DNA from 2 places in the Ruminococcus sp. 5_1_39BFAA genome. Region 2 is predicted to be linked to the other one. Evidence: predicted binding sites of a transcription regulator. Region 2 holds the regulator's gene; the other holds the start of a gene.
What was found. The regulator NrdR, encoded in region 2, represses ribonucleotide reductase genes. The targets are predictions, from matches to a motif close to CACNANATNTNGTG.
Positions count from the first base shown of each region.

Region 1 (16,253 bases), on a different contig from region 2:
TGTAGAGATCACAGTACCTGTCTTTACTGCCTTTTCACTCTTAATGGTATAGAATTTATGTACCATCTGGGGCAGTCCCCAGGTTCCTAATGATGTCAGGATAATAACTCCAAGAAGGTTCACCGGATCCGGTCCAAAGAATGAAGTGAACGCTCCCGGCTGTCCCATGGTTACCGGAATATCGCTTGGGATTTCAGCAAGCTTCCCGACAGCCTCCATAAATCCGCCCTGTCCGTTTAAAACAGCCAGGATAACTGCAATAATACCAAAGATCATGATAATACCCTGGATAAAATCATTGATGGCAGTTGCCATATAGCCGCCCAGGATTACATAAACACCTGTCAGGGTTGCCATAAGGATAACGCAGACTGTATAGGGAATATCAAAGGACATTCCGAAGAGTCTGGAAAGCCCGTTATACAGGGATGCCGTATAAGGGATCAGAAAAATAAATACGATTGCAGATGCCGCGATCCGCAGCGCATTGCTGTCAAAACGCTTTCCAAAAAAATCCGGCATAGTTGCCGCAGAAAGATGATGGGTCATGATTCTGGTTCTTCTGCCAAGCACCACCCAGGCAAGAAGGCTTCCCAAAAATGCGTTTCCCAGTCCGATCCAGGTGGAGGACAGTCCGTATTTCCATCCGAATTGCCCCGCATACCCCACAAATACAACCGCCGAGAAATACGAGGTTCCATATGCAAAAGCGGTAAGCCATGGACCCACATTTCTGCCGCCAAGTACAAAGTCATTTACGTTTGATGCATGCTTCCGGGATGCAACGCCTACACCGATCATAATCCCGAAAAACACCAGCAGCATAATCAGTTTTACTAGCATGATAAAACTCCTCCCTCATTCTGTCAAAAGCCTTGCTTTTACGCGTTGAAGCGTAACGCTTTTAACTATTAAAATATAAGTGCAAACAGTATATCATTTGTTCGATTCCCCCGTCAATACTTTTCTTCTATTCTTTTGTGCATTTTTTGCAAAAATAGCTCCTACGCTCCCAAAATTATGTTGACATTTTTACATAAATTCGATATGATAGCTTCATCGAGTCGGCGCGTTAAAGCGCGAATTTTTTATCTATAGAGAGAATTAAGGAAGGAGATTCCAATGCCTATTACAGAAATTTTGGAAAAAAACTGCCGTCTTTACGGAGATGATGTCTGTCTGGTAGAGATTAACCCTGAGATGCCGGAGACAAGACGTGTTACATGGAAGGAATTTGAATTGATCGAGCCGGAGCGCGCTCCCTACTACCGCAGGGAGATCACCTGGAACGTATTTAATGAAAAGGCCAATCGCTTTGCCAACCTGCTTTTGGAACGTGGGGTAAAAAAAGGAGATAAGGTTGCCATCCTGCTGATGAACTGTCTGGAATGGCTTCCTATTTATTTTGGAATACTAAAGACAGGGGCTTTGGCTGTGCCCTTGAATTTTCGCTACTCCGCAGAGGAGATCCAGTACTGCCTTGATCTGTCAGAGGCTGATATCCTGATCTTCGGCCCGGAATTTATCGGACGTGTGGAGGAAATTGCGGATGAGATCGGCAAGCACCGCCTGCTTTACTATGTGGGCGATGGATGCCCGGGCTTTGCAGAGGACTATACCACCCATGCAGCCAACTGCTCCAGCCAGTCTCCAAAGATCAACATTACGGACGATGATTTTGCAGCAATTTATTTTTCCTCGGGAACAACTGGTTTTCCCAAGGCTATTTTACATAAGCACCGTTCTCTGATGCACTCCGCCCAGGTAGAGCAGAATCATCACGGGCAGACCAGGGATGACATTTTCCTGTGCATTCCGCCTCTGTACCACACAGGAGCCAAAATGCACTGGTTCGGAAGCCTTCTCTCCGGCAGCAAGGCGGTCCTTTTAAAGGGTACCAATCCGGAGTCGATCCTACGTGCTGTTTCCGAAGAGAAATGTACTATCGTATGGCTGCTGGTGCCATGGGCTCAGGATCTCCTTCTGACACTGGATTCCGGCGAGCTGAAGCTTTCTGACTATCATCTTGACCAGTGGCGCCTTATGCACATCGGTGCACAGCCTGTTCCTCCAAGTCTGATCAAGCATTGGAAGGAATATTTTCCGCATCATCAGTATGATACGAACTATGGATTAAGCGAATCCATAGGACCTGGATGCGTTCATCTTGGGGTGGAGAATATCCATAAGGTCGGCGCTATCGGAAAGGCCGGATACGGCTGGGAAACCAAGATCATTGATGAACAGGGAAATCCTGTGAAACAGGGCGAAACGGGAGAGCTTGCCGTAAAAGGGCCTGGAGTTATGACCTGCTATTATAATGATCCGAAGGCTACCTCGGAGGTACTGCATGATGACTGGCTTTATACCGGGGACATGGCGATGGAGGATGAGGATGGGTTTATCTTTCTGGTTGACCGTAAAAAGGATGTTATTATCAGCGGTGGAGAGAACCTTTATCCTGTTCAGATTGAGGATTTCCTGCGCACTAATGATGCGATCCATGATGTGGCGGTGATCGGGCTTCCGGATAAACGGCTGGGCGAGATCGCGGCGGCGATTATTTCCATTAAGCCGGGATATGACTGTTCGGAGGAGGATATTAATCTTTTCTGCAAAAAGCTTCCGCGTTATAAGCGTCCCAGGAAGATTATTTTTGCGGATGTGCCGAGAAATCCTACGGGGAAGATTGAGAAGCCGAAGCTGCGCGAAATGTATGGGGCGGCTCATCTGGTGGCGGAACAGAATCGGGGGTAAGAGGATGCGAGGGGGCAATCTCGGAGTTGCGAAGGCCGACTGCCCCCTCGCATTCCCCCTGTTGGCCCCGCCTCGCTGAACGTGAGATTATTTCCGTAGGATGCAGGATTTGTATTTACAGCCGGTTTTGGTGGCGGCACACCCGCCTAGGGCGGTTTCGCGGAGTTCGGGGGGCATGGAGCGGCCTACTTTGTACATGGCTTCTGACATTTCGGTGAAGGGGATGACGGCTTTGATGTTGCTCAGGGCCATTTCTGCGCAGATTAGGGCATTGGAGACGCCCAGGGCGTTTCGGCTTTGGCAGGGGGCTTCTACCAGGCCTGCAATGGGGTCGCAGGCAAGGCCAAGGAGGTTGCTGAGTGCGATGGAGGCGGCATCCAGACATTGTTCGTTGGTTCCGCCCATCATGGAAACTGCCATGGCGGATGCCATTGCCGATGCGGAGCCGATTTCTGCCTGACAGCCTGCTTCCGCGCCGGATACGGAGGCATTACGCATCAGCAGATAGCCTACTGCTCCTGCTGTGAATAAGCCGTCCAGCAGTGTTTTTTCTTCCAGGGCATACTCTTCCTGCAGAGCGAAGAGGACGCCTGGGATGACTCCTGATGATCCGGCTGTGGGGGCTGCCACGATGACACCCATGGAGGCGTTTACCTCTAATACAGATTGGGAATACATTACGGCCCGGGACAGTATATTTCCACATACGGATTTTTCTGTTTTCCTGCGGCGCTCCAGCTTCTTTGCTTCACCGCCGATCAGTCCGCCCATGGAACGGAACTGGTTTTCCAGTGGAGCATGTGCTGAGTCGTACATGATCTTTAAAGCCTTTTTCATCCGGCATTCCACAGTAATACGGTCTGTTTCTCCTTCTGTCACTTCTCGATATCTCATAATATCAGCAATGGATAACTTCTCTTTTTCACATAATAAAAGCAGCTCTTCTGCATTTCTAAAATCCATAATCCTACTCCTTTAACACAATGGTATCTCTGATATATTGATTCTTGTTAATGTCAGCCACAGCTTCGGCGGAAACAGGGTCGTCTGATTCAATGATGGTATAGGTTTCTCCGCCTTTTTCCCTGCGGAACAGCCGCAGAAAGGCAATGTTCACATGATGGCTGCTGAGTACGTCTGTGATGTGGGCAAGCACGCCCGGATAGTCGGTGTGCACCACAAGAAGAGAGCTGTATTCTCCCGTCAGCACCACATTTACGCCATTTATGCGGGTGATCCTGGCTTTTCCTCCGCCCAGGGATTCTCCCCGGACAGTCAGGCGGTAACCCAGCTCATCCTCCATCGCAATGTCCACCGTGTTAGGATGGCAGTCCGTTTCCTCGCGGTTGCAGGAAAAAGTAACGGCAAGTCCCTGTTTTTCCGCAATTTCCAGAGAATCCCGTATCTTGGGATTGTCAGTCTTAAATCCCAGTATCCCCCCTACCAGGGCGCGGTCTGTTCCATGTCCGCGGTAGGTTTCCGCAAAGGATTTATACAAAATAAAATCTGCCTTCACGATCCTGTGGTGCATCATTTTCCCGGCAAGGAGTGCGATCCGCACCGCGCCCGCCGTATGTGAACTGGAAGGGCCGATCATGTTCGGTCCGATCACATCGAAAACGCTGATAAATTCCATCTTTTTTTCTCATCCTTCCTGCCTCTTTTTTGAGAAGCAATCCTTGTTTTCCTTAGTATAACGCAAAACAGGAGATAAAAACAGAGAAAAGGGGAAAACCATAAAATTGATTTTCCCCTTCGCCTTTTACTGGCTTATAATTCTTTCTTTCACAGCCTCTACGCTGTATGCTTCCGTCAACTCCTTAAGAGCCTCCGGTGAAGCATCCTCACTGAAAACGCTGATCACCTGCATCAGATCATTGCAGCTATAAGCATTCTCATAGATTCCGGTCGTATACCCGTACAACTCCACAAATTTTTCTCTGCTTTCAGCAGTCCAGAAGCCCTGGTATAACTGAACAGCCTGTCCGTCCGGCGTATTTGCTTCCGGATGACCTGTCATGGCATTGTAAAGCATCGCAAATGCAGGGCCTGCCATAGAAGCATATTTCCCTTCTACATAGTCGATCTTTGGATTTCCGTAGGCATCCTCCGCCTTGATGGCCTCAAAGTTTGTCTCCGTAAAGCTGTCGATGGCGCCCACCATGATATTGGAATCCTGTTCCGCCTCTTTCTCAGAGATCACATCCAGATAGGTGCTGGCATGAAAAGCACTCATCAAAACATCATAGGTGCCGTTTTCAAAGGCAGCCTTCAGATTTTTTAATCCTTCCCCTTCTTCTGTATAATCAGGGCAAAGTGTTACGGTAACGGTTCCGTCTTCATTTTCCAGTGCCGTATTTTCCTCTGTGCGTGCCAGCTCCTCTGATGATTTTTCCAGCACAAGACCTGCCTTTTCTTCCAGAACATCCAGCATACCTTTTGTTCTGGCAGCGTGAAGTGCATTCCCCCTTGAAGCGCCGCCTGTCATGATGACAAAGGATTTTCCACCTTCCTCAATGAAGTGCTCCGCCATATTACATCCTGATTCATATACAAGATTCAGATTCGGTCCTACACTTCCCAGAAAGCTTGGACTGCCCTTTACTGCCTCATAATCCTCATCGCTTACAATATTGGAGCCCAGCACATATGGGATCTCATTCTCCTCGCATACCTGGACTGTGCTTTCCACATCCATTCCGCAGAATGATATGATCCCCTGCGCACCTGCTGTTTTCACAGCCTTAATAAACGTGTTTTCTTCCTCTGCGCTGCTGATCTGTCCGGAGAAATAAAATTTTACAGGAAATCCTTCCTCCAGATAATCCTTGTAGTAGTTCATAAACATTTTCATTTCCTGTGCTTCAGGATTATAAACTGCCACACCGATCTTATATATTTCAGTGCCGTCTTCCTGCTCGGCGGCAGAAGCGGGAACTGTCACAGACAACGTCAGAAGAGCCAGGAGAAGAGAACTGATCACTCTATTTCTTTTTCTTTTCATTCTGTTTTGCCTTTCTTACTTTTGTTCTGTTACATAGCAGCAGGCCACCTCATGACCTGGAGAAACCTCTTTTAAAACCTGCTTTTCCGTTTTGCATTTTTCCATACAGTGTTCACAGCGGTTCTGGAAGGGGCATCCTGTGGGTACATCCAGCGGACTTGGCGCCTCGCTTTCAATACTTTCGATTTTTTCGCTCTGATCCATATGAATGGAGAACTGTGCGCCCAAAAGAGCCTGGGTGTAAGGATGAAGGGAATGATGTGCCACATCCTCTCCCGGAAGCACCTCCACAATATGTCCAAGATACATGACCGCGATCTGGTGTGCAAAGGACTGGATCAACGCCAGGTCATGGCAAATAAAGATCATACTGATATTCTTCTCCTTCTGGAGACGTACCAGCAATTCGATCACCGACTCCTGTACGGAAACGTCCAGTGCGGACGTTGCTTCGTCGCAGACCAGGATCTCCGGCTCCAATGAAAGAGCCCTTGCTATGCTGACTCTCTGGCGCTGTCCGCCGCTCATATTATGAGGATAGCGGTACATAAAATCTGCCGGAAGCTCTACCATTTCCAAAAGCTCTTTCGCTTTGGCGGCTTTCTCGCTTCTTTTAATTCTTTTGTAATTCAAAAGCGGCTCTGTCAGAATATCTATGATTTTCATTTTAGGATTAAAAGACGCCAGCGGGTCCTGGAAAACCATCTGCATATTCTGGCGGTTTTCCCAGATTTCCTGCTTTGAAAATTTTGAGATATCCTTGTCATGATACAAAATCTCACCGCTAGTAGGCTTATCCAGGGAAATGACCATGCGGACAAAGGTTGATTTTCCGCATCCGCTCTCGCCCACGATTCCAAGGGTCTTTCCCTTATAAACGTTTAAATTGATGTCATTGCACGCATTCAGCGTTCTTCCGCCGGAAGCAGGGAACTGTTTTACAATATGATTTGCTTTCAGCACAATATCTGATTCATGAAACAAAACGCCTTCCCTCCATTTCCGGAACTGCCTGCAGCAGTTTCTTTGTATAGTCATCTGTAGGATGGTCCATAACCTCGTCGCGTGTTCCCTGATCCACCACTTTTCCGTGCTTCATTACGATCAGCTTATCTGCCATGTAGGCGGCTACACCCAGGTTATGGGTTACAATGATGATGCTTGTACCAAACGTATCGCGAAGCTCCATCATTTGGCGGACGATCTGCGCCTGTGTGGTCACATCCAACGCACTGGTAGGCTCATCCGCCAAAAGCAGCTCAGGATTAAAAGTCATAGCCAGCGCAATTCCCACTCTCTGGCGCATACCGCCGGAGAGCTGATGCGGAAAGCTTTTCATAATGTTTTCGGCATCCGGAAGACGCATTTTTTCCAGCATGGATACTGCCAGCTTCCATGCCTCATCCTTTGACATTTTGCTGTGCGTGCAGATATATTCCACATACTGGCTGCCGATTTTACGGATGGGATTCAGGGTTCCTCCGCAGTCCTGAAAGATCATGGACATTTTGCTGCCGCGGATTTTTCTCCACTCATCCTTTGAGTTGCCTAACAAGGATTTTCCCTGAAAGATGATATCGCCGGAAGTAACCTTGCCAGCCCCAGGCAAAGCGCCAAGGACTGCACGGATCACTGTAGTCTTTCCGCTTCCGCTTTCACCTACAACACTGATGATTTCTCCTTTCTTCATGGAAAGATTGAAGTGCTCAATGGTAGGTGCCTGTTTCCCGTATTGAACAGACAAATCTCTTATTTCCAGCATATCTTACTCCTTATTCTGCCAGTGCGATGTCCTTTGTCAGCCAGTAGTAATCCATCGGGTACATCTTAACGCCTGTTACCCGGTTATTTGAAAACAGATATGTTGTCTCATATCCAAAGAATACAGTTGCCGCGTCATCCATGATGTGCTGCTCGATCTGCATAACCAGTTCTTTTCTTTCCTCTGTGTCAAAGGTTGCTGCAAGCTCATCGAGAAGGGTATCTACCTCAGGATTGTTATAACCAGCAGTATTGTTTGCAGAAGTGCTGTACCAGTTCTCTCTTAAGTAGTTTTCCGGGTCACCTGTATTTGCAACAAGTACGTTCCAGATCAGAAGGTCATACTGTCCGGAGTCTCTCATATCCAGCAGAGTCTCATAGCTTACTGTGTTCAGTTTTACATTGATGCCGATGTTTTTCAGATCAGCCTGTGCTGCCTGTGCGTAAACACCAAGCTCTGCACGGCTTGTGTAGATTACGAAGTTCAATTCCAGTTTTTCTCCGTCAGGAGTCTCTACAAATCCGTCGCCGTCATTGTCTACATATCCTGCCTCTTCCAGAATAGCCATTGCACCTTCCGGATCGTAAGCATTCTCGTCCTCAAGCTCATCAAAGCCGAAGTCCAGTGTCGGAGGAACCGGTGCTTTTCCAGGTGTAGCGCCGCCTTCCAGCAGGTTTGCGCAGTATACCTCTTTGTTTAATCCGCGAAGCAGAGCCTGGCGAAGTGCAAGATCTCCAAGTGCTCCGTTCTGGTTCATGAACGCATAGGTAGAACGCAGGGACTGCAGCTCCTGGATCGTATACTGGTCATTTCCCTCAAACTCGATCAGATTTTCGGTTTTCAGATTATATGCGATGTCAATCTCGCCTGTCTGCAAAGCCATGGAACGTGTTGTCTGGTCATCGATACATTTCAGAGTTACACGGTCAAGGGGCACTTCGCCGTCCCAGTAATATTCATTTCTTACCACTACGCAGGCATCTGTAGGGCTGAAGGATTCCACTGCATAAGGTCCTGTACAGATCGGTCCGTTCATGGCAAAGGTGGAATCATCCACGCTGGTGTCCACGATCAGGAACAGCGGGTCTGCCAGGCTTCCTGCCATATTTGCGTTTGCTCTCTTCAGATGGAAGATCAGGTTCTGTCCGTCAATTTCCATGGTATCCAGGTCAAAAAACTCCGGAACACGGTCGCTCTTTTCGATAACACGCTCAATGGCAGATTTTACTGCGTCAACTGTCATATCGTTTCCATTAGAGAATTTTACGCCCTCACGGATCTTAAAGGTCCAGGTCAGTCCATCCTCGCTTCCTTCCCAGCTTTCTGCAAGGCATGGTGCGATATTTCCTTCCTCATCAAATTTTGTCAGACATTCGCCTACTGCGTAACGGGATACAACCCAGCTAAAATACTGCTCTGTTGGCTCCAGTGTATCGGCAAAGCTGGTAACACCGATGGTAATTTCTTTATCTTCTGCAAAAACGGGAACTGCTGTCATCATAGACACGCTCATTGCTGCTGCCAGAGAGATTCCCATAACTTTTCTCAGCCAATTTTTCTTCATGTTTTTCTCCTTTTTAATACTCCATTTCCGTTAACGGTTTCTATTCCTGTCTCGGGTCAAGCACATCACGGATGCTGTCGCCAAGCATATTAAATACAATGACTACGATAACAATAGCAATACCGGGATAGATCATCAGCCACGGTGCCTTTGCCATGTAGGTTCTTCCTTCATTCAGCATCAGACCCCATTCCGGTGTCGGCGCTGTAGCGCCAAATCCCAGGAAGGACAGAGATGCCAGCTCCAGCATCATAGTACCGATGTCTGCCGCTGCTGTTACGATCATCTGTGTGATCATATTTGGCAGAACGTGCTTCCACAGGATCTTGGAGGTTTTGGTTCCGTTTACAACCGCAGCCTCAATATAAAGGTTTTTCCTGACCTTCAGCACAAGGCTTCGGGACAGACGGGCATATTTTGTCCAGCTTACTGCAGAGATCGCGATTACTGCATTCACAATATTCGGTCCCAGCATACCGGCAATGGCAATGGCAAGTACAAGACCCGGGAAAGAGATCATCATATCTGCAATACGCATGATGACCGTGTCCACGATTCCTCCGAAGTATCCTGCCAGAACTCCCAGAAATGTTCCCACAACAAAGATCACTGCTACCAGGATCAATGTCATAACAAGTGATGTCCTTGTTCCAAAAATAACCCTTGATAAAATATCTCTGCCAAGCTTATCGGTTCCGCAGATATAGCCCCCTTCTCCCGGCGCTTTCAGCGAATCCAGCATCACTGCTTCATACGGGTCCTTTGGCGCGATCCAGGGTGCAAACACAGCAATACCCACGATCACCATCGCCAAGATAAAATAAAGGGTAAACTGTTTATTTTCTTTGAAAAATTTCAGCACTTTCAAATCAGCGTTCCTCCTTTAATCTTGGGTCCAGATAGCGATAGGACAAGTCAACCAGAAGGTTGATGCACATATACAAAATCGCGATCCATAATACATAGCCCTGTACCAGAGGATAATCTCTGCAGGAAATAGCTTTTACTGCCATACTTCCCATACCGGGCCAGTTGTAGATGATCTCTACCACTGCCGTACCGCCCAGAAGACTTCCCAGGGACAGACCAAGCAGGGTTACAATGGGAAGCATTACATTTGGAAGTACATGTTTCCACAAGATCACCGACTCCTTAATTCCTCTCATACGCGCACCGGTCACATAATCCTGACGCAGTTCCTCCAATACAGCACTTCTGACCTGCCGTGTATATTTTGCCGACATAGCAAGAGCAAGTGTTACAGAAGGAAGGATCATTGCCTTCAGATCCGTACTGCCGCCAGCTACATTTACCCATCGAAGCTGTACGCCGAATATGCTCAGCAGAATCAATCCAAGCCAGAAGCTGGGCACAGATACCCCGATAAAGGTCACGCCCCGCACCAGATAATCCGGCCATTTATTCTGGTACACTGCGGCTAAAATTCCAAGAGGGATGGAAATGATCACCATGATCAGCAGCGCCAGAAGTGACATTTGCAGGGTAGGCCAAAATGCGGATACCAGTTTATCTACCACAGGAACCTTCATAGAATAAGACATTCCCATGTCACCAGTCAGTACGCCGCCCAACCAGGTGCCGTACTGTACCAGAAACGGTTTATCCAGACCAAGTTCATGTCTCGTCTGTTCCAAAAGCTCCGGTGTCGGCAGATTTCCGCACTCTGTCAACATGATCTCCGCCGGATCTCCTGGGGAAAGATAGGTCAGTCCAAAGGTGAAAAAGCTGATTCCGAACAAGACGATCACAATCTGGAGCAACCGTTTTCCAATTTGTTTTTTTGTCACTTTTAACTCCTTCCTACATTTCTCTGATTTTTCGTCCAACCTGTCGTATTAGCTTGGGAGTACCCTCTTTTGAAACAAAAAATGCACTCGTACATAGATACGGGTGCAAAAATACAACAAGAAAAGATGCTTCCTATCTACCGTAAGAATCATACTGAATCATTTACAAGCAGTTCTCCTGAATATAATACTTGGGGGGAAAATTGTACAGTGTGGGGGGTGACAAAATTGTATAAATTCCGATACAATTTGGGGGCTTTTGTAAAAAAAGAAAACCGCGAGGGGGAAAGCTCGGAGTTGCGAAGGCCGCATTCCCCCTCGCACACCCCCTGTTGGCCCCGCTTGTTACGCGGGAGGGTTATGGCTGGCTGATGCACAAGGAAACTGCCCGCGGAAGGGCGCGGGCAGTTTCTTTAAAATTGGGGTTAGTCTAGTTCTTCGTCTACGTATTTCTGGATGTTGGAGGCGTTTACGTATTTTTTTACGTTGCCGCTGTCCAGGATTACTAGGGTTGGGGCCTGCAGGATTCCGAATTTTTTTGCTAGCTCGGGGTTCTGCTCGGCGTCGATGATTTCCAGGTTCTCGCCTTCCAGCATCTTTTTGGCCATACGGCAGTTGGGGCAGGTGCTGGTGGTGAACAGGTATTTGTGGGTTTCCATTGGGTTAATGGTTATGTCGTCTTTTGTCATAGTGACAACGCTGGCGGTGATTTTCTTAAACTGTGAATGCTCAATATCGTAAAGCTTACGGTTTTTGTACTCCTGGGATTTTCCGTCGTTCCAGTTCTGGACCGGACGGTAGTATCCGGTGATCCTGCTGTAAACCTCGGCTTTTTTGCCGCATTTCGGGCAGGTAAAGTGCTCGCCGCTGATGTAGCCATGCTCCCGGCATACGGAGTAGGTGGGAGAAATGGTGTAGTATGGCAGCTTGTAATTTTCTGCGATCTTGCGCACCAGGCTTGCCGCGGATTTCCAGCTTGGAAGCTTCTCGCCTACAAAGGCATGGAATACGGTTCCGGAGGTGTACAGAGTCTGCAGCTCATCCTGGATGTCCAGAGCGTCAAAGATGTCGCTTGTGTAGCCAACCGGGAGATGAGAGCTGTTTGTATAGTACGGTGTATCCCCTTTGCAGCCTGCTGTCTTAATGTCTGCCCAACGCTTGCGGTCATGCTTTGCAAGACGGTAGGATGTGGACTCTGCCGGAGTTGCCTCCAGGTTGAAAAGCTCACCCTCATACATTTCCTGATAGTCTGACAGACGGTCGCGCATATGGGTCAGAACCTCTTTTGTAAATTTCTGGGTCTTCTCGTCTGTCATGTCGCCGCCAAGCCAGCGTGCATTCAGGCCAACCTCGTTCATTCCCACCAGACCGATGGTGGAGAAATGGTTGTTGAAGCTTCCCAGATACCTCTTTGTATAAGGATACAGTCCTTCGTCCAAAAGCTTTCCAAGGACCTCTCTCTTGATGTGCAGGGAACGCGCTGAAATATCCATCATACGGTCAAGACGCTCGTAAAACTCCTCCGGTGTTGCGCTTAAGTATGCGATCCTCGGCATATTAATGGTGACAACGCCCACAGAGCCGGTACTCTCGCCGGAACCGAAGAAGCCGCCGCTCTTTTTGCGGAGTTCACGAAGATCCAGGCGGAGACGGCAGCACATGCTGCGGATGTCGCTTGGCTTCATATCGCTGTTGATATAGTTGGAGAAATACGGTGTACCGTATTTTGCAGTCATCTCAAACAGGAGTCTGTTGTTCTCTGTATCAGACCAGTCGAAGTCGCTGGTAATGGAGTAGGTCGGGATCGGATACTGGAATCCGCGTCCGTTGGCATCGCCCTCGATCATGGTCTCGATGAAAGCTTTGTTTACCATATCCATTTCTTTTTTGCAGTTTTTATATTTGAAATCCATCTCCTTGCCGCCTACGATAGCCGGGAGTTCCGCCAGATCATCCGGGACAGTCCAATCCAGGGTGATGTTGGAGAACGGCGCCTGTGTACCCCAGCGGCTGGGTGTATTGACTCCGTAGATAAAGGATTCGATACATTTTTTTACTTCCCTGTAAGACAGGTTATCTGCCTTTACAAAGGGTGCCAGATAGGTGTCAAAGGAAGAGAACGCCTGTGCTCCTGCCCACTCGTTCTGCATGATTCCCAGGAAGTTTACCATCTGGTTGCAGAGAACGCTTAAGTGCTTTGCAGGGGAAGAGGTGATCTTTCCCTCGATCCCGCCAAGTCCTTCCTGGATCAACTGCTTTAAGGACCATCCTGCACAGTATCCTGTCAGCATGGACAGATCGTGGAGATGAAGGTCTGCATTTCTGTGAGCTTCTGCAATCTCGTCATCATAAATCTCAGACAGCCAGTAATTTGCGGTCACTGCGCCGGAGTTGCTTAAGATCAGACCGCCTACGGAATAGGTAACAGTGGAGTTCTCCTTAACACGCCAGTCCTCAACCTTTACGTAGCTGTTTACGATCTCTTTGTAATCCAGGATCGTGGACTTCATGTTGCGGACCTTTTCACGCTGCTTGCGGTAAAGGATATATGCCTTTGCCACGTCCGCATAGCCTGCCTGGATCAGAACATTTTCCACGCTGTCCTGAATATCTTCAACCGTGATCTTGTTTTCAGAAATTTTATCCTGAAAATCAGAAGTAACACGAAGCCCCAGCAGCTCGATCATATCCTGGCTGTAGCTTTTACTCTTCGCATCAAATGCCTTGCTGATAGCAGCCGTAATCTTGCTCATTTTAAATTCATCAATTTCGCCGTCTCTTTTTACTACCTGAAACATATGTTGCCTCCCTTGCACTTTTCCAATTTGTAATTTTATCGGTCTATTGCCTCCGCTTATCTTTCGTATCATTTGGAAAATGCGCTCCGCATACGCCCTTTCCCTCTTCCTGTCACATCTGATGCTGTGTCAGCACTCTTCCTATGTCAGGGCAAATCAAACCGGCAGTCCGTAAAGCAAGCTGCCGGTTGATCACTGTAGGCTTATTGTAGCAAACTCTTATCACTGCGTCAATACCAAAATACAATATCTTGTGTTGTTTCTTAAAAAATGCACAATATAGAGTTTGAATTTTTAGACAATTTTAGTCTATTTTCAAAGTTATCCAACCGCTTCATTTCGAAAAATGGGAGCGGTACAATACCTTGGGAATCCGCGCTTTCACAAAGATTCCCTCCTCTGTATATTCCTCGGAAAGAAGCTGCCCATACTCCCGGATCACCTGGATCCTGCCAGCCTCCTGATAGGGGAAAAGTCTTTCCATATAATACTGCTCCTCTGCCAGCAGCTTGCTCAGGAACCGGTCAACCTCTGCCAACCCCTCTCCTGTCCTGGCGGAAATTTTAAATGTCTTGTCCGCCTGGAAATCCTGAATCTCGTTTACTGTAGGCGCATCCTGCTTATTCAAAAGTGTGATCGTCTTTTTCCCGGAAACGCCAAGGTCCTTCAGCGTTTCATATACAACCTCCATCTGCAGCTCCGCCTGGGGATTTGAGGCATCTACCACATGGATGATATAATCCGCGTATTTTGCTTCCTCCAGCGTACTTTTAAAGGCTTCCACAAGATTATGGGGAAGCTTTCTGATAAACCCTACCGTATCGGTCAACAGGATCTGCTGTCCGTCCTCCAGGTTCAGAACCCGGGTGGTAGGATCCAGTGTGGCAAAAAGCTTGTCCTCAGACAAAACCTCTGAGCCCGTCAGTTTATTCAGAAGCGTGGATTTTCCTGCATTTGTATATCCCACAATAGCTGCTGTCTTTAAATTTCCCTTGGAACGCCCGGCCCGGAGCAGTTCTCTGTGCCGCTCCACCTGAGAAAGCTCTTCCTTTAAGGCAGTGATGCGTTTACGGATAAGACGCCTGTCTGTTTCCAGCTTCTTTTCGCCAGGTCCTCTTGTTCCGATCCCGCCTCCCAGCCTGGAAAGGGAAGCCCGGAGTCCCACCAGCCGCGCAGCACGGTAACGAAGCTGCGCCAGCTCAACCTGGATCTTTCCCTCGCTTGTGGTGGCATGCTTTGCAAAAATGTCCAGGATGAGAAGCGTTCTGTCCATAACCTTGCATTCCAGCTCATGCTCCAGATTGTTCATCTGGGCAGGGGAAAGCTCATCGTCACAGATCACACCTGTGGCATCCATGGCGAGCATCAGGGAGCGTACCTCCTCAATCTTTCCTTTGCCGATATAGGTACCTGGATGAATGGCTTCACGATTCTGTATGAGCCTGCCCACGGTGACTGCTCCTGCCGTCTCAGCCAACTCTGCAAGCTCGTCCAGGGATTCTGAGACATTCTCATTGTCACCCACCTGCACGCCAACAAGGATCACACGCTCTTCTATTTCATCAAAATATTCCATATATTTTTACCTCGTTCTATTATAGCTTTGCCTATTGTATCACGGAAATTTCTTGCTAATCAATAGTATATCCGCTATAATTTTAATAACACATTATTTCACGGAAGGAGTACATCAAAATGAGAAAGAACAAAAAACATGCACTTTTGACCGGGCTTTTCCTGCTGTGTACCCTGCTGCTTCTGTCTGTTCCCGTGCAGGCTGCCGGAAAGAAGCTGACGAATCAGTGGGTTACCAAAAAAGGTAACGTCTATTTTTACAACAATAAGGGCAAAAAAGTAACAGGTCTTCAAAAAATCGGGAAGTACCAGTATTACTTTGATTCCAAGGGCGTTCAGCGCTCAGGCTGGAGAAAGATCAAGAACAACTATTATTTCTTCCAGATCAAATCCGGCAGAAAAGCCTATATGGTGAAATCAAAAACCATCAACGGAATTAAGCTGGATGCAAAGGGCAGAGCCGACAAAAAGGGCTCCAACCTGCGGAAGCTGAAACTTATGGTGGAGGCAAACAACATAGTCCAAAAGATTACCAAGCCCACTATGACCCAGACGGAAAAGCTGAAAAAATGCTTTGATTATACAAAGACTGCCTACGGCTATACCTCCTGGCGCGCTTTCTCCAACAAATCAGGCTGGGAACTGGATTTTGCCGAGGATATGTTCTACAAAAACAGGGGTGACTGCGTATCCTACGGATGTGCCTTTGCTTTCCTGGCAAATGCTGTAGGCGCCAAGAATGTTTACTGTGTATCCTCCGGCGGCCACGGCTGGGCGGAGATCCAGGGCAAGGTTTACGATCCGGACTGGGCGCTTGTCAGCAAGGTGGACACCTACTTTGCCATGGATTATTCCCTGAGCGGCGTACAGGGTCGTCCTAACTACAAGCCAAACCGTACTTATGTCGTTAAAATCTAATCCGTGTGCGCCTTGGCGCGCAGTGCGTATCTTCACACAGTACCAAACAGGGGCCTTCCCTATGAAA
Region 1 is NZ_CAXSVO010000001.1:218,492-234,744, forward strand. Features, by position in the region: gene ACESZH_RS01070 (sodium:solute symporter) at 1-843, opposite strand, end outside; gene ACESZH_RS01075 (class I adenylate-forming enzyme family protein) at 1,123-2,757, shown strand; gene sdaAA (L-serine ammonia-lyase, iron-sulfur-dependent, subunit alpha) at 2,845-3,720, opposite strand; gene sdaAB (L-serine ammonia-lyase, iron-sulfur-dependent subunit beta) at 3,725-4,393, opposite strand; gene ACESZH_RS01090 (hypothetical protein) at 4,520-5,761, opposite strand; gene ACESZH_RS01095 (oligopeptide/dipeptide ABC transporter ATP-binding protein) at 5,777-6,745, opposite strand; gene ACESZH_RS01100 (ABC transporter ATP-binding protein) at 6,735-7,523, opposite strand; gene ACESZH_RS01105 (ABC transporter substrate-binding protein) at 7,534-9,087, opposite strand; gene nikC (nickel transporter permease) at 9,128-9,949, opposite strand; gene nikB (nickel ABC transporter permease) at 9,957-10,895, opposite strand; gene ACESZH_RS01120 (ribonucleoside triphosphate reductase) at 11,321-13,693, opposite strand; gene hflX (GTPase HflX) at 14,028-15,269, opposite strand; gene ACESZH_RS01130 (transglutaminase domain-containing protein) at 15,389-16,186, shown strand.
Region 1: the regulator NrdR is predicted to act here: its motif matches at 13,936-13,949, upstream of ACESZH_RS01120 (ribonucleoside triphosphate reductase).

Region 2 (16,253 bases):
TGCCCCCGTGGAATTCAACCTCGGACATTTTCTCCTCCATACACTTTTAGAAGAACTGAATGTCAAGGAAGTCATAGACATCCTGGCAGCTCAAATGCACTTTCAGTTCAGTGTATACGATATGATCGCCCAGCTTATTTTTGCCAGGATTATTTATCCCTGTTCGAAATCCAAGACCGTTTCCACTGTTTTCCCCCATCTTTACAACAGCTCCCCGATCTCAGAGGATCAGGTCTACGATGGATTGTCCTTTATCGGTGAATCCTATAAAAAATATATCGAACTCTTTAACCATTGTTATGAGCAGCACTATCAGAGGGATTTCAGCAATGTATTTTTTGACTGTACGAATTATTATTTTGAGATTGACCTGCCCTGTGAAGATAAGCAGAAAGGACCTTCCAAAGAGAACCGGCATGATCCTATCATCGGTCAGGCGCTTCTCCTGGATGCAGATCTGGTTCCGCTGGCCATGCAGATGTATCCCGGAAATGAATCCGAGAAACCTTATATCCGAAAGATCATTGAGGAAATGAAGAGCCGCTATAAAGTCTCCGGAAAGACAGTGCAGGTCGCAGATAAAGGGCTCAACTGTGCCAGAAATATCTATGCTGCCGTGAAAGAAGCGGACGATGGATATATTTTCTCTAAATCCATACATGGCAGAAATTTAAGTGGGAAAGAAAAGAAATGGGTCGTATTAGAAAATGATGAAAATGTATGGGAGAATCACACGGATAAAGACGGGAAGCTCTTATACCGTCTCAAGTCCTGTGTAGATACCTTTTCCTATCAATTTAAAGAAACCGATCCCAAAACAGGGGAAGAAACCGTGACTGTTTTTTCAGTAAAGGAAAAACGGATAGTTTCTTACAATCCGGCCCTGGCTAAAAAGCAAAAAGCCGAGATCATGAAAATGGCAGACAAAGCTTCCAACTATACGACTTATAAGAAAATGACCCGGGAGGAATTAGGGGATTCTGCGAAATACATCAAAATAACCAACAAGGACAGGAACGGAAAGAAAATCCAACCTGTTATAGAGATTGACCAGGAAAAGCTGGATGAGGATCTGAAGTATGCGGGGTACAATCTTATGGTTACATCAGAGCTGGATATGGAGCCGCTTCAGGTCTATCAAACATATCATAACTTGTGGAAGATCGAGGAATCCTTCCGGATCACGAAATCTTATCTGGATGCGCGCCCGGTTTATATGCAAAAAAAAGAAACAATCTATGGGCATTTTTTAATCTGCTACCTTAGCTTGTTTCTTTTAAGAGTATTAGAGATCAAAGTTTTTAAAAACGAGATCAATTCCTACGACCTGATTCACTTTATACGCGACTTCCGGGTCGCAAGAGGCGCAGATGGCTCCTATATCAATATATCCAGAAACCAGGCAGTCAACGAAAAAATCAAAGAGTTGACCGGAATAACCAATCTGGATGCTTTGTATCTTTCCAAAAAGGAAATCGAAAATTTCTTCCAAAACTGTATGTTGCTTGACTCCTGAGTACTAGGTTTTGAGAGAAACGACGTAAGTCAGGTAGCATAGATGTAGACCATCCTTTAGAATCTATAGAAGTCAGCACCATATTCTTTAGAAGAGAACCTTATAGTTCAATCCCTGCAAGTGGTCAATTTCCGCTCAATTTCCGTGAAGATAAAAAACGTAAAGTAGGTATTGACGAAAAAGGGAAAAAAGTGTAGAATAACTTCAGCTCATTAAATTTATAAAAATTTAAAGTGAGAAATTCTGCGAAGGGAATCAGTAGAGACAGAAACCTGACCTACAGAGAGCTGCGAATGGTGGAAAGCAGCGGTTGGCCTGTTTTGAATATCATCCCTGAGAAGGGAAGCCGAACACAAGGAAGTGCCAGTAGGTTTCCACGGTCGTTCCCCGTTACAGGAACCGCGTATGCCGGTACGTTGTTGGATCGTACTTGTTTCAAGGTAGAAACAGGGTGGTTGCGGATAGTTGTCCGTCCCTAGTTTGGGGACGGATTTTTTTCGTTTAATCCAAAATCCGGCGAGTAACAAGAGGAGGAAAGAGCATGAAAAATTACAAAAAAATCATGAACGCAGTGGCGGCAGTAGAAAAATTCATACTGATCATTTCTACCCTGCTGATTCTGGTCCTGACAGTGGGAAATGTATTTTCACGTAAAGTCATCCATCGTTCCTGGTCCTTTACAGAGGAACTGGTGGTAGCTGTGTTCGTACTGATCACACTGATGGCGGCAGCTTTGGCGTGCCGGAACGGTGAGCTTGTGAACCTGACCCTGATCACGGACCGTCTGCCGGAAAAGCTGAAAAAGCCATCCGTCATCCTGATCACCGTTTTAAGCATTATTTTTACAGCAGTCCTGTTCAAGTACGGTATGGACAAGGTTATCACACAGTTAGAAAATGGCAAAAGAACCTTTGTCCTGAACTGGCCGGAGTGGATTTTCTGGTCCTTTGTACCGATTGGGGCAGCCTGCATGATTCTTCACTTTATTGAATATTGTGTGGATTTCTGCACAGGCAATATGAAAAAGGAGGATAAATAAATGATAAGTGCAATCCTGTTTATTTCATTTTTTGTTTTCCTGATCCTTGGAGTTCCCATCGCGATCTGCCTGGGACTGTCCTCTATCTGTGCGATCCTTTATTCAGGAACATCTTTAACAATTGTTGCGACAAATATGTATTCAGGAATCAGCAAATTCCTGCTCCTGGCAATTCCATTCTTCGTACTGTCAGGAAATATTATGGCAAAGGCTGGTATCTCCAAACGTCTCATCAAGTTTGTAGATACCTGTGTAGGACATAAAAAGGGCGGTATCGCTATTGTGTGCGTTATCGTAGCCTGCTTCTTCGGAGCGATTTCCGGCTCCGGACCTGCAACAGTTGCAGCTCTTGGAGCGGTATTGATCCCGGCCATGGTGGAGGAGGGAGGATTTTCAGCACCTTTCTCTACGGCATTGATGGCAACTTCAAGCTCCATCGCCATCGTCATACCGCCAAGTATTGCCTTCGTTGTATACGCTTCCATCACAGGCGTTTCCATTGCAGATATGTTTACCGCAGGTATTGTACCCGGTATTTTAATGGGGGTTGCTCTGGTAATCGTGGTTATGCTGGAAGCAAAAAAGCACAATATCAAGCCGACCCACCAGAGAGCCACCGGAAAAGAGAGATGGACAGCCTTTAAGGATGCCTTCTGGGGCTTCCTGATGCCAGTCATCATCCTTGGCGGTATTTACGGAGGTGTCTTCACTCCTACCGAGGCGGCAGCCGTATCTGTTGTTTACGGACTGTTTGTAGGTATGGTGATCTACCGCGAGGTAAAGTTAAAAGATCTGGCCGATATTTTTGTGGAATCTGCAAAGACCACAGGAGGTATTATGCTCATTGTGGCATGTGCATCCCTGTTCTCTTACGTCTGCACAAAATTCGGTATTGCGGAAGCTGCTTCCGCACTTCTTGCAAGCATTGCACATAACCAGTTTACGTTCCTGCTGATCGTAAACATTATATTCCTGATTGCAGGCTGCTTTATTGACGCAAACTCTGCAATGTACATTTTTATCTCGATCATGCTTCCGGTGTGCAAAGCCCTTGGCTATGACCTGGTGGCATTTGGTGTGATGGCAACCGTAAACCTTGCCATCGGACAGGTAACACCGCCTGTTGGTGTAAACCTTTTCGTTGCAATTGGAATCAAGATCAAAAAGGGAATGGAGGTTACTCTGCAGCAGATTTCCAAAGCAGTGGTGCCGATGCTGGTAGCGAGTGTAGCGGTTCTGGCTGTTGTAACTTATGTTCCGGCAGTTTCTGTAGCGCTTCCAAAAGCGCTGGCAAAGAACGGATCTTATTCCGGTAATCCGGGAACTGGTGCGGCTGAGGTGGCTTCCAATGACGAGACAGCCGACAGCGGCAACGGGGACAATTCCTTTGACACCATCGGCGACTACAGCGACCTTGACTGGCCGGAGATGGAATGGAACTTTGCCTGCTCCACAACCGAAACCTCTACCTGGGCAGACGGCGGTCGTAAGTTTGGCGAGCTGATGGAGAAGGCTACCGGAGGCAAGGTAAAGGTTAATGTTTACGCTGCCGACCAGCTTACAAACGGAAACCAGTCTGAAGGCATCCAGGCGCTGATGAATGGCGATCCGGTACAGATCTCCATGCACTCTAACCTGATCTACTCCGCATTTGACCCGAGATTTAACGTGGTATCCCTGCCGTTTATCTACGATTCCGTAGAAGATGCGGATGCTAAATTCGACGGTGCAGCCGGAGAAAAAATGAAAGAGATTTTAAATGAATACGGTCTCCACTGCATGGGTATTGCAGAAAACGGCTTCCGTGAGCTGACCAACAGCGTGCGTGAAGTAAAATCCGTGGAGGATATGAAGAACCTGAAAATCCGTGTAGCAGGCTCCAATCTGCTGATGGAATGCTATAAGAGATGGGGCGCAGACGCTACCAACATGAACTGGTCTGAGACTTACACCGCACTGCAGCAGAATACGGTAGAGGGCCAGGAGAATCCGCTTCCGGCTATCGATGCGGCAAGCGTGCAGGAGGTTCAGCCTTACTGCTCCATGTGGGATGTAATTTATGACTGCCTGTTCTTCTGTATCAACCAGGAAATCTATGACGGACTGACACCTGAGCAGCAGGCTGTTGTAGATGAGGCGGGCCAGAAAGCTGTTGAATACGAGCGTTATATTAACCGTTCCGGCGATGAGGAGATCACCAGCCGTTGGGAGGACAAAAATGGCGTGACCTTTACTGCTAAGGAGGATATGGATATTGACTCCTTCAGAGAAGCAGTAGAAGGCATTGACCAGTGGTATATTGAGCAGTTAAAATCTGAGGGATATGATGACGCCGAGGAGTTAGTGGAAAGCTTTACCTCTGACGCGGATGTTCCTGTTTTTGATGTGGCGGATCACAGTGACCTTGACTGGCCGGAAATGGAGTGGAATTTCACCTGTTCCACCACAGAAACCAGCACCTGGGCAGAAGGCGGCCGCAAGTTCGGCGAGCTGATGGAAAAGGCCACAGGAGGAAAAGTCAAAGTCAATGTTTACGCTGCTGACCAGCTTACAAACGGAAACCAGTCCGAAGGAATCCAGGCGCTGATGAACGGCGACCCGGTACAGGTTTCCTTACATTCTAATCTGATCTACTCTGCGTTTGACCCGAGATTTAATGTGGTATCCCTGCCATTTATCTACGATTCTGTGGAGGACGCAGATGCAAAATTCGACGGTGCAGCCGGAGAAAAGATGAAAGAGATCTTAAGTGAATACGGGCTTCACTGCATGGGAATCGCAGAAAACGGCTTCCGCCAGCTTACAAACGGCGTGCGCGAGGTCAAATCCGTGGAGGACATGAAAAACCTGAAGATCCGTGTGGCAGGCTCCAATCTGTTGATGGAATGCTACAAGAGATGGGGAGCAGACGCCACCAACATGAACTGGTCTGAGACCTACACTGCATTGCAGCAGAATACAGTAGAAGGCCAGGAGAATCCGCTTCCGGCAATTGATGCGGCAAGCGTGCAGGAGGTACAGCAGTATTGCTCCATGTGGGATGCAATTTATGACTGTCTGTTTTTCTGCATTAACCAGGAGGTTTATGACAGCCTGACACCTGAGCAGCAGGCAGTTGTGGACGAATGCGGACAGCTTGCAACGGAATACGAGAGATACATCAACCGTTCCGGCAACGAGGAGATCATGAGCCGTTGGGAAGAGAAAAACGGTGTGACCTTTACAGCAAAGGAGGATATGGAGCTTGATTCCTTCAAGGAAGCTGTAGAAGGTGTGGAAGACTGGTTCGTAGAGGAACTGAAAGCACAGGGCTACGATGATGCACAGGAGCTTGTAGACAGCTTTACTTCCGAGACTGAGACGGCTGCCGAAGAAAAGACTTATGACGTGGCAGATCACAGCGACCTTGACTGGCCGGAGACGGAATGGAACTTCACCTGTTCCACAACAGAAACCTCTACCTGGGCAGAAGCAGGCCGTAAGTTCGGTGAACTGATGGAAAAAGCCACCGGAGGAAATATCAAAGTCAATGTTTACGCAGCAGACCAGCTTACAAACGGAAACCAGTCCGAAGGAATCCAGGCGCTGATGAACGGCGACCCGGTACAGGTTTCCTTACATTCCAATCTGATCTACTCTGCGTTTGACCCAAGATTTAATGTGGTATCTTTGCCGTTTATCTACGATTCCGTGGAGGACGCAGATGCAAAATTCGACGGTGCAGCCGGAGAAAAGATGAAAGAGATCTTAAGTGAATACGGGCTTCACTGCATGGGAATCGCAGAAAACGGTTTCCGCCAGCTTACAAACGGCGTGCGCGAGGTCAAATCCGTGGAGGACATGAAAAACCTGAAGATCCGTATGGCAGGCTCCAATCTGTTGATGGAATGCTACAAGAGATGGGGCGCAGACGCCACCAACATGAACTGGTCTGAGACCTACACTGCATTGCAGCAGAATACAGTAGAAGGCCAGGAGAATCCGCTTCCGGCAATTGATGCGGCAAGCGTGCAGGAGGTACAGCAGTATTGCTCCATGTGGGATGCAATTTATGACTGTCTGTTTTTCTGCATCAACCAGGAGGTTTATGACAGCCTGACACCTGAGCAGCAGGCAGTTGTGGACGAATGCGGACAGATCGCTACAGAATATGAGCGAGACATTAACCGTTCCGGCGATGAGGAGATCATGAGCCGCTGGGAAGAGAAAAACGGTGTGACCTTTACAGCAAAGGAAGATCTGGATATTGATTCCTTCAAGGAAGCTGTAGAAGGCGTGGAAGACTGGTTCGTAGAGGAACTGAAAGACCAGGGCTATGATGACGCCCAGGAACTTGTGGATACCTTTAAAGAATAAAAGTTAAAAGAGAAAGGGGACTGACGTATGGATGCGCCAGTCCCCTTTGCATTACAGGATTCCCATGATCCGCAGTGCACACCAGACAAGAAGAAGCGCCATGACTGCATTCATAACCTTATAATGGTCTGCGTAGAAGCGGTTCAGAATATTTCCGGCAAACGCCCAGATGAGATTTCCCAAAGCCCCCAGGATCATAAGATACACAGCGAAAAAGAAGAGAACAGGAATGGCTGACTCATATGGAAGTATGTAGGAAGAAAACATAGTCAGTCCGTAGATGATAATCTTCACATTTACAAGCTGAAGAAAGATTCCCATCACATACGAGGGCTCTTTTTCCTGTACGCTGGCAGAGGGTGGCTGACGTTTGGCTGTCTGCCAGGCAAGATAAAGAATATAGGCAGCGCCGATATATTTCATGACAGGCTGGATACCGGGGATGAGATTTCCCAGGGTGCTGCAGAAAATTCCGCTTAAGCACATAAGAGTCAGGGAGCCGGTCCAGATACCAAGCATAAAACGGAAATTCTTTTTTACACCGTATTGGCTGGCAGTTGATAAAAGCAGAATGTTATTAGGTCCCGGGGACCATACAGTAATGATGGCAGAAAGAGTCATATCGATAAAAACGGATATAGGCATGGAAAGATTCTCCTTTTATATTTCTGCCGTCTATTATAATATTTTTCAGTGGGTTTTAAAAGTATTTTTCTGATAGATTTCCATAAAAAGGTCGAAAAATAAATAAAGATATGTTATAATATTCATAATATTTTCAAAATACTATCTAAAATGAAAGAAAATAGAAAGGAAGAGGAGGAACGGCGTATGTTAAAGAACTGGGCTCCGGAAGAAAGACCGGAAAAGGAAGAAATCAAGGAGCGGCTAAAAGCGGCCAGCCAAAAGCTTTATGAACTGCAGATGAAGATTAAGGAGCATAAGCTTCCTGTGCTTGTGCTGTTTGAAGGATGGGGTGCTTCCGGAAAGGGCAGCTCTATTGGAAAGGTCATCAAAAATATAGACCCGAGATTTTTTAAAGTAGCTACCATGTCTGCTCCAACAGAAGAAGAACTGCGCCGACCATTCCTCTATCGGTATTTTAAGCAGATTCCGGAAGCTGGTAAATTTACTTTTCTCGATTCCGGATGGATGGAGCAGACCTGTAAAGACTGTCTGGATGGGCTGAAGGGAGAAGCCTATGCAAAAAGGATTGACAGCATCAAACGGTTTGAGCGTCAGCTTACGGATAACGGATATCTGGTTCTGAAGTTTTTTATGGAAATCGATAAAGAGGAGCAGACCCGTCGAATGAACGCTTTATTAGACAGTAAGGATACAGACTGGCGTGTAGCGGAGTTTGACAGATGGCAGAATGAGCACTATAAAAAGTGCCGGAAAATTTTTGACAAATATCTTACGGATACCAATACCTCGACAGCGCCGTGGTATATCATTGATGCAACAGACAAAAAGTGGGCGGAATTACAGATATTGGAAACCATGGTAAGCAATATCGAGGTGGCAATGCAGAACAGCGGTCATTCCACTCCTCTGCTTCAAAATGTCTTTCCTCTTGTAAAAATGCCCAAGCTTTCCGAAATTGAACTGGAAGGAAAGGAAATCAGTGATGAGGATTACAAGGCAGAGCTGAAACAGCTTCAGAAAAAGCTGGGCGAGCTTCATAACCGCCTCTACCGGAAACGGATCCCGGTGATCATCACCTACGAGGGCTGGGACGCAGCAGGAAAGGGCGGCAATATCAAGCGCATTACCGAGGCACTTGATCCCAGAGGCTTTGAGGTTCATCCAATCGCAAGCCCGGAGCCTCACGAGAAATCCCGCCATTATCTGTGGCGTTTCTGGACAAGGCTTCCAAAGGACGGACACATTGCCATTTTTGACCGGACCTGGTACGGAAGAGTCATGGTAGAACGTCTGGAAGGCTTTTGCAGCGAAAACGACTGGAAAAGAGCCTACAATGAAATGAATGAATTTGAAAAGGAACTGTCCGACTGGGGTGCTGTGATCATCAAATTCTGGGTTCAGATAGACAAGGACACCCAGCTCGCCAGATTTACCGATCGTCAGAACAATCCGGAAAAACAGTGGAAGATCACAGACGAGGACTGGCGGAATCGGGAAAAATGGGATGCCTATGAGGGCGCCATCAATGAAATGCTCACAAAGACCAGCACCGTCTACGCTCCCTGGTATATTCTGGAATCCGTGGACAAAAAATATGCAAGGATCAAAGCTTTGAAAATCGTGATTGAACAGCTTGAGAAGGCACTGAAATGAGCAATTTGATTTTTAGCTTAAATGCGACCTTACCAGTTTTTTTTACCATGATATTAGGATGGTTTTTTAAGAAAACAGCATTAATGGATGACCATTTTGTGGAGAAAACAAATAAATTCGTATTTCGGGCTGCGCTGCCGGTATTGCTGTTTGAAGATCTGGCTTCTGTGGATTTTATTGAAGTGTGGGACACATCCTTTGTGTTGTTCTGTTTTTTTGCCACCCTGTTGTCGGTTTTGGGTGTGACAGCAGTTTCCTTTTTGTTAAAAGACAAGTCCATCCAGGGCGAATTTATCCAGGCGTCCTACCGCAGCAGCGCGGCTATCCTGGGCATTGCTTTTATCCAAAACATTTACGGAAATGCAGGCATGGGCCCGCTGATGATCATTGGCACGGTACCTCTTTATAATATATGTGCGGTTGTGGTGCTCAGCTTTATGAAGCCTGACCGGAAAAAACTGGATAAGCGCCTGTTAAAAGAAACCCTTCTGGAAATCGTAACCAATCCTATTATTCTGGGCATTGTTGCGGGGATGATCTGGTCGGTTCTGAGGATTCCCATGCTTCCTATCCTTGGGAAAACCGTGAAAAATCTGTCTGCCCTGGCCACACCTTTGGGTCTGATGGCTATGGGGGCTTCTTTTGAAATGAAAGATGTGTCAGCCTGCCTGAAACCAGCAGTTCTTGCCTCTTTTATAAAGTTAGTGGGCCTTGCGGCGGTCTTCCTGCCCATAGCCATAAACCTTGGCTTCCGCACGGAAAAATTAGTAGCTATACTGGTTATGTTAGGAACTGCCACAACCGTCAGTTGCTATATCATGGCCCGGAACATGGGGCATAAGGGCGTATTGACATCCAATACGGTTATGCTCACAACTCTTTTCAGCGCCTTTACCCTTACCGGATGGCTGTTTCTGCTGCGGACTATGGGATTCATTTAAATCATCTGTTCATCTGCATTTTAAAGGGCGCCATTTGGCGCCCTGTTACTATTTCTTAATTCATAAATTTTTTCAGCTCATCCATAAAGGTGCTGACATCTTTAAATTCCCGGTACACGGAAGCAAAACGGACATATGCTACGGAGTCCAGGTCTTTCAGGTGATTCATTACAATCTCGCCGATGGTGGTACTGGAAATTTCTTTTTCTTCGGTCTTAAAAATATCCCCTTCGATGGAATCCATCATTTCCTCAAGCCGTTCGCTTGAGATGGGACGCTTATAGCAGGCGCGACGGATGCCGTCCATTAACTTGGAGCGGCTGTATTGTTCGCGGTTTTGATTCTTTTTGATTACGGTCAGTGGTATGGTTTCCACCTTTTCATATGTGGTAAACCTTCTTCCGCAGGAATCGCACAATCTGCGGCGGCGTATGGAGTTTGTATCCTCCACTGGCCGGGAATCCACGACTCTTGTATTATCCTGATTACAATATGGACATTTCATGGAACTCTCCCCTTTCTCCATGGCACCCTTCCTGCCATGTCCCGAAACTCTGTTTTATTGGACTATTATACTGTATTTTTTGTTGTTATGTCAACAAGACGACAGGCATATTTCGCATTTGTCAAGCATAAATTTTGAAAAAAGCAACTTTTTAATCTGTTGCGAAAAAGTGGTTATCTATGCGCCTTTGTGAGTTAAAGCAAAAGGAAATCATCAACATCTGTACCTGCCGTAGCCTGGGATGCCCCATCGATGTGGAGTTTAACTGTGCCACAGGCCGTCTGACAGCCCTGGTTGTACCCGGACCAGGGCATTTTTGCGGATTTTTTGGAAGAGACAGTGAATATGTTATACCCTGGGAATGTATCCGCCAGATTGGGGATGACATTATTCTGGTAGAGATTCAGGAAGAAAAATGCTTCCATAAGGACTGAAGGTTGTAATTTTCTAACTACTGTTCACAGGTATATCACGCGAGGTGTTTTATGTGAGCAAAGGTCACATAAAACCCGAGAATGGCAGGCGCGAAATCGCATTTATGCGATTTCTGTGCATCCCGCGGAGCGTGTTGCTGTGAACGGAGTGAACAGTAACATTTTCTGCTTTTGTCAAGGGCTTTTATTTTTTATATTTTTCCGAAAAAAGTATATTTATCCTCCCGGCTGAGAATCATTTCTAGTGACGAAAGAAGATAAGGAGGATTCTTAAGATGGCACTTAACAAAGTAGAAATTTGCGGGGTCAATACAGCGAAGCTTCCAGTTCTGAAAGCCGAAGAGAAAGAAGAGCTTTTTCGGAGAATCAAGGAGGGAGACGAAGAAGCCCGGGAACTTTACATCAAAGGAAATTTAAGGCTTGTATTAAGCGTGATCAAGCGCTTTCAAAGCAGCAGTGAAAACGTGGACGATCTGTTTCAGATAGGGTGTATTGGTCTGATCAAGGCCATTGACAACTTTGACACGACTCTGAATGTAAAATTTTCTACCTATGCGGTACCCATGATCATCGGAGAAATCAGGCGGTATCTCCGTGACAACAATTCCATCCGTGTCAGCCGTTCCCTGCGGGACATTGCCTACAAAGCCATATATGCAAAAGAAAACTACGTAAAGCAGCACTTAAAGGAGCCTACCATAGCGGAAATCGCGGAGGAGATCGGCATAGAGAAAGAAACTATCGTTTATGCCATGGACGCGATCCAAAATCCGGTAAGTCTCTTTGAGCCAGTATATACAGAGGGCGGTGACACCCTCTATGTAATGGATCAGATCAGCGATAAGAAAAACAAAGAAGACCACTGGATCGAAAATCTTTCTTTGCGGGAAGCCATGCAGCGTCTCAATGACAGGGAGAGGCATATTATTGAGCTGCGTTTTTTTGAGGGAAAAACACAGATGGAGGTGGCTGGGGAAATCGGCATCTCCCAGGCGCAGGTCAGCCGCCTGGAAAAAAATGCGCTGAAATCCATGAAGAACTATCTGAGACCGTAAAGGTCAAAAAAGCCTTCCGCCTTGCAGTAAATACAAAGCGGAAGGCCTTAATGTCTCAGGAAACATAAGAAGCTGCCAGCGACAGATTCTTTAATTAGCAGATACCCTGTGCCTTCATAGCATCCACAACCTTCTCGAAGCCTGCGATGTTTGCGCCTACAACATAGTTGTCTTCCATGTCATAACGTTTTGCAGCCTCATCAGCTTTCTGGAAGATATCCTTCATAATGTTGTGAAGCTTCGCATCAACCTCTTCAGCTGTCCAGGAAAGTCTCATGGAGTTCTGGCTCATCTCCAGGGCGGAAGTAGCAACACCGCCTGCGTTTGCAGCCTTTCCAGGCATAAACAGAACGCCGTTTTCCATTACATAGTTGGTAGCGTCCAGAGTGGTAGGCATGTTAGCTCCCTCTACAACATATTTGCAGCCGTTTGCAACCAGAACCTTAGCACCCTCAAGATCAAGCTCGTTCTGAGTTGCACATGGCAGATAAACGTCACATTTGATATTCCAGATGCCAAGACCTTCTGTATAGGTAGCACCCTCAACCCGCTCTGCGTATTCTTTGATACGTCCGCGTTTTACTTCTTTGATATCTTTTACGATATCCAGCTTAATGCCTTCCGGATCATAGATATATCCGTTGGAGTCGTTCATGGCAACAACTTTAGCACCCATCTGCTGAGCTTTTTCTACTGCGTAGATCGCAACGTTACCGGAACCGGTCACTACAAAGGTTTTGCCCTCCATAGAATCATTGTGAGCCTTCATGATCTCATCCAGCATGTAAACAACGCCGTATCCGGTAGCCTGGGTACGGATCAGGGAACCGCCGAAGGTAAGACCCTTTCCAGTCAGAACACCTTCATACAGACCGCGGATTCTCTTATACTGTCCGAATAAATATCCGATCTCACGTCCGCCCACACCGATATCGCCTGCAGGAACGTCTGTGTCAGCACCAATATATTTGGAAAGCTCTGTCATAAAACTCTGGCAGAATGCCATAACTTCTCTGTCAGATTTGCCCTTCGGGTCAAAGTTGGAACCACCTTTGCCGCCGCCGATCGGAAGACCGGTCAGAGAGTTTTTGAAGATCTGTTCAAAACCTAAGAATTTCAGAATGCTCTGGTTTACGGACGGATGGAAGCGGAGACCTCCCTTGTAAGGTCCGATTGCGCTGTTAAACTGTACGCGGTAACCTTTGTTTACCTGAACCACGCCTTTATCGTCTACCCACGGAACGCGGAAGGAGATGATTCTTTCCGGCTCAACGAGACGCTCCAGGATGGAAAGTCTGCGGTACTCTTCTTCGTTTCTGTCAATTACTACTTTCAAAGAATCCAGAACTTCTTTTACTGCCTGGTGGAACTCCGGCTCGCCCGGATTCTGAGCTACGACTCTCTCATAAACTTCTTCGGTATAAGACATTGTAAATCCTCCTCATCCAAGATATAAAAATTTTTTCGCTTGCTATTATACACTAAAGTATTAAAAAAGAAAAGAGTAACATGGGATTTTTTTTATGAATGTTGCAAATCATTTTGGGAAAGCCTTGCGAAAAAATGGTAAATATGAGATGATAGGTGATATTTGTAGGTGAGGAGTGTGAATTTTATGAGAACATTTGAAAAATCCAGCAAATTGGATAATGTATTATACGATGTGAGAGGTCCGGTGGTGGATGAGGCCGCGAGAATGGAAGAGGATGGTATGGAAATACTGAAGCTGAATATTGGAAATCCTTATCCGTTCGGATTCTCCGCGCCGCAGGAGGTTATTCTGGATATGCTCAGCAACGTCCGCACTTCCCAGGGATATTCGGATTCTAAAGGGATTTTCTCTGCCAGAAAGGCAATCATGCAGTATTCACAACTGAAAAAGATTCCAGGTGTGACGATGAATGATATATATACAGGAAACGGTGTCAGCGAACTTATCAATCTGTGTATGCAGGCACTTCTAAATAACGGTGACGAAATTCTGATTCCTTCCCCGGATTATCCGCTGTGGACTGCTACGGCGACTCTGGCAGGAGGAAAGGCAGTGCATTATATTTGTGATGAGCAGTCTGAATGGTACCCGGATATAGAAGATATCCGCAGCAAGATCACAGACAGAACAAAGGCTATCGTGATCATCAATCCAAACAATCCCACCGGAGCCGTATATCCAAAGGAAATCCTGGAACAGATCGTCCAGGTGGCAAGGGAGCATGAGCTGATCATTTTTTCCGATGAGATCTATGATCGTCTTGTGATGGACGGATATGAGCATACCTCCATAGCATCCCTGGCACCAGATGTTTTCTGCGTAACCTTTTCCGGTCTGTCAAAATCCCATATGATCGCCGGATTCAGGATCGGCTGGATGGTTCTGAGCGGTGCGAAACACAGGGCAAAGAGCTACATAGAGGGCTTAAACATGCTTTCCTCCATGCGTCTGTGCTCCAATGTTCCGGCTCAGGCTATCGTGCAGACAGCATTGGGCGGTTACCAGAGCGTCAACGAATACATCCAGCCGGGCGGAAGGGTGTATGAGCAGAGAGAGTATATTTATAAGGCTCTGACAGACATTCCGGGGATTACAGCAGTAAAACCAAAGGCAGCCTTTTATATTTTTCCGAAGATCGATACAAAGAAATTCGGAATTACAGATGATGAGCAGTTTGCGTTGGATTTTCTTCATGAAAAGCAAGTATTGCTTGTACCGGGCAAGGGCTTTAACTGGGGAGAACCGGATCATTTCCGCGTTGTATATCTGCCGAATGTGCTTCAATTGGAAAAAGCGGCAGCAAAGCTGAGGGACTTCCTCAGTACATACAAGCAGAGCTAAGGTGGTATCTACACAAAATTTTAGGATATAGACCTTGGAAAAAATTAATGCTATAATAGATTTATCGGCCAACGATTGATGGACAGTACGAAATATCCGTGAGGGGTAAGGAGGATAAAATTATCGAAGAGCTGAAAAAAGAAAGGGGATTAAACTATGGCAGGATTTAATATGAAAGTGACACCGGAAATTGAGAGACTGACAGACATTTGTACGGAGAATACAAGCCTTGACCTGTCCCTTTACGCAAAATATGACGTAAAGCGCGGGCTGCGTGATGTAAACGGAAAGGGTGTTCTGGCAGGTCTGACTCAGGTTTCCAATGTAAATGCAGTGAAGGTTGTGGACGGAAAAGAGGTTCCCTGCGCGGGCAGCCTTTCCTATCGCGGCTATGACATTAAGGAGCTGACAAGGGGATTTGTTAATGATGACCGTTTCGGTTTTGAGGAGACGACGTATCTTTTGCTTTTCGGAAAGCTTCCTAACAGCGAGGAGCTGGAAGAGTTTTCAAAGCTTCTTACAAACCAGAGATCTCTACCCACGAATTTTGTAAGAGATGTTATCATGAAGGCACCGTCAAAGGACATTATGAATGCTCTTTCCAGAAGCGTTCTGACTCTTTACTGTTATGACAAGAATCCAGATGACATCTCCCTGCCAAACGTACTTCGGCAGTGTCTGAATCTGATCAGTGTATTTCCGCTTTTGTCCGTATACGGATATCAGGCGTATAACCACTATATTTGTGGAAAGAGCCTTTACATTCATAATCCAAAGAAGGGGCTTTCCACTGCGGAAAATATTCTGAGAATGCTCAGACCGGATAAAAAGTATTCCCATTTGGAAGCAAAAATTCTGGATTTGGCTCTGATCCTCCATATGGAGCACGGTGGAGGAAATAACTCTACTTTTACAACTCACGTAGTTTCATCTTCAGGAACAGACACTTATTCTGCCATTGCAGCAGCACTTGGTTCCCTGAAGGGACCAAAGCACGGCGGTGCCAATATTAAGGTTGTCAGCATGTTCCATGACATGAAGAAAAATATTTCTGACATTGGGGACGAGGATGCGGTAAGGGATTATCTGAAGAAGCTTCTCCATAAAGAGGCATTTGACAGAAGAGGGCTGATCTATGGTATGGGTCATGCAATCTATTCCGTTTCCGACCCAAGAGCAGAGGTTCTGAAAAGCTTTGTGGAAACCCTTGCCCGTGAAAAAGGAAGGATAAAGGATTACAATCTTTATTCCATGGTAGAAAGGATGGCGCCTG
Region 2 is NZ_CAXSVO010000007.1:57,870-74,122, forward strand. Features, by position in the region: gene ACESZH_RS09930 (IS1634 family transposase) at 1-1,516, shown strand, start outside; T-box leader at 1,753-1,996, shown strand; gene ACESZH_RS09935 (TRAP transporter small permease) at 2,058-2,555, shown strand; gene ACESZH_RS09940 (DctP family TRAP transporter solute-binding subunit) at 2,556-6,911, shown strand; gene ACESZH_RS09945 (LysE family transporter) at 6,963-7,556, opposite strand; gene pap (polyphosphate:AMP phosphotransferase) at 7,743-9,212, shown strand; gene ACESZH_RS09955 (AEC family transporter) at 9,209-10,153, shown strand; gene nrdR (transcriptional regulator NrdR) at 10,209-10,658, opposite strand; gene ACESZH_RS09965 (YlmC/YmxH family sporulation protein) at 10,838-11,092, shown strand; gene sigG (RNA polymerase sporulation sigma factor SigG) at 11,368-12,147, shown strand; gene gdhA (NADP-specific glutamate dehydrogenase) at 12,242-13,576, opposite strand; gene ACESZH_RS09980 (aminotransferase class I/II-fold pyridoxal phosphate-dependent enzyme) at 13,763-14,980, shown strand; gene ACESZH_RS09985 (citrate/2-methylcitrate synthase) at 15,137-16,253, shown strand, end outside.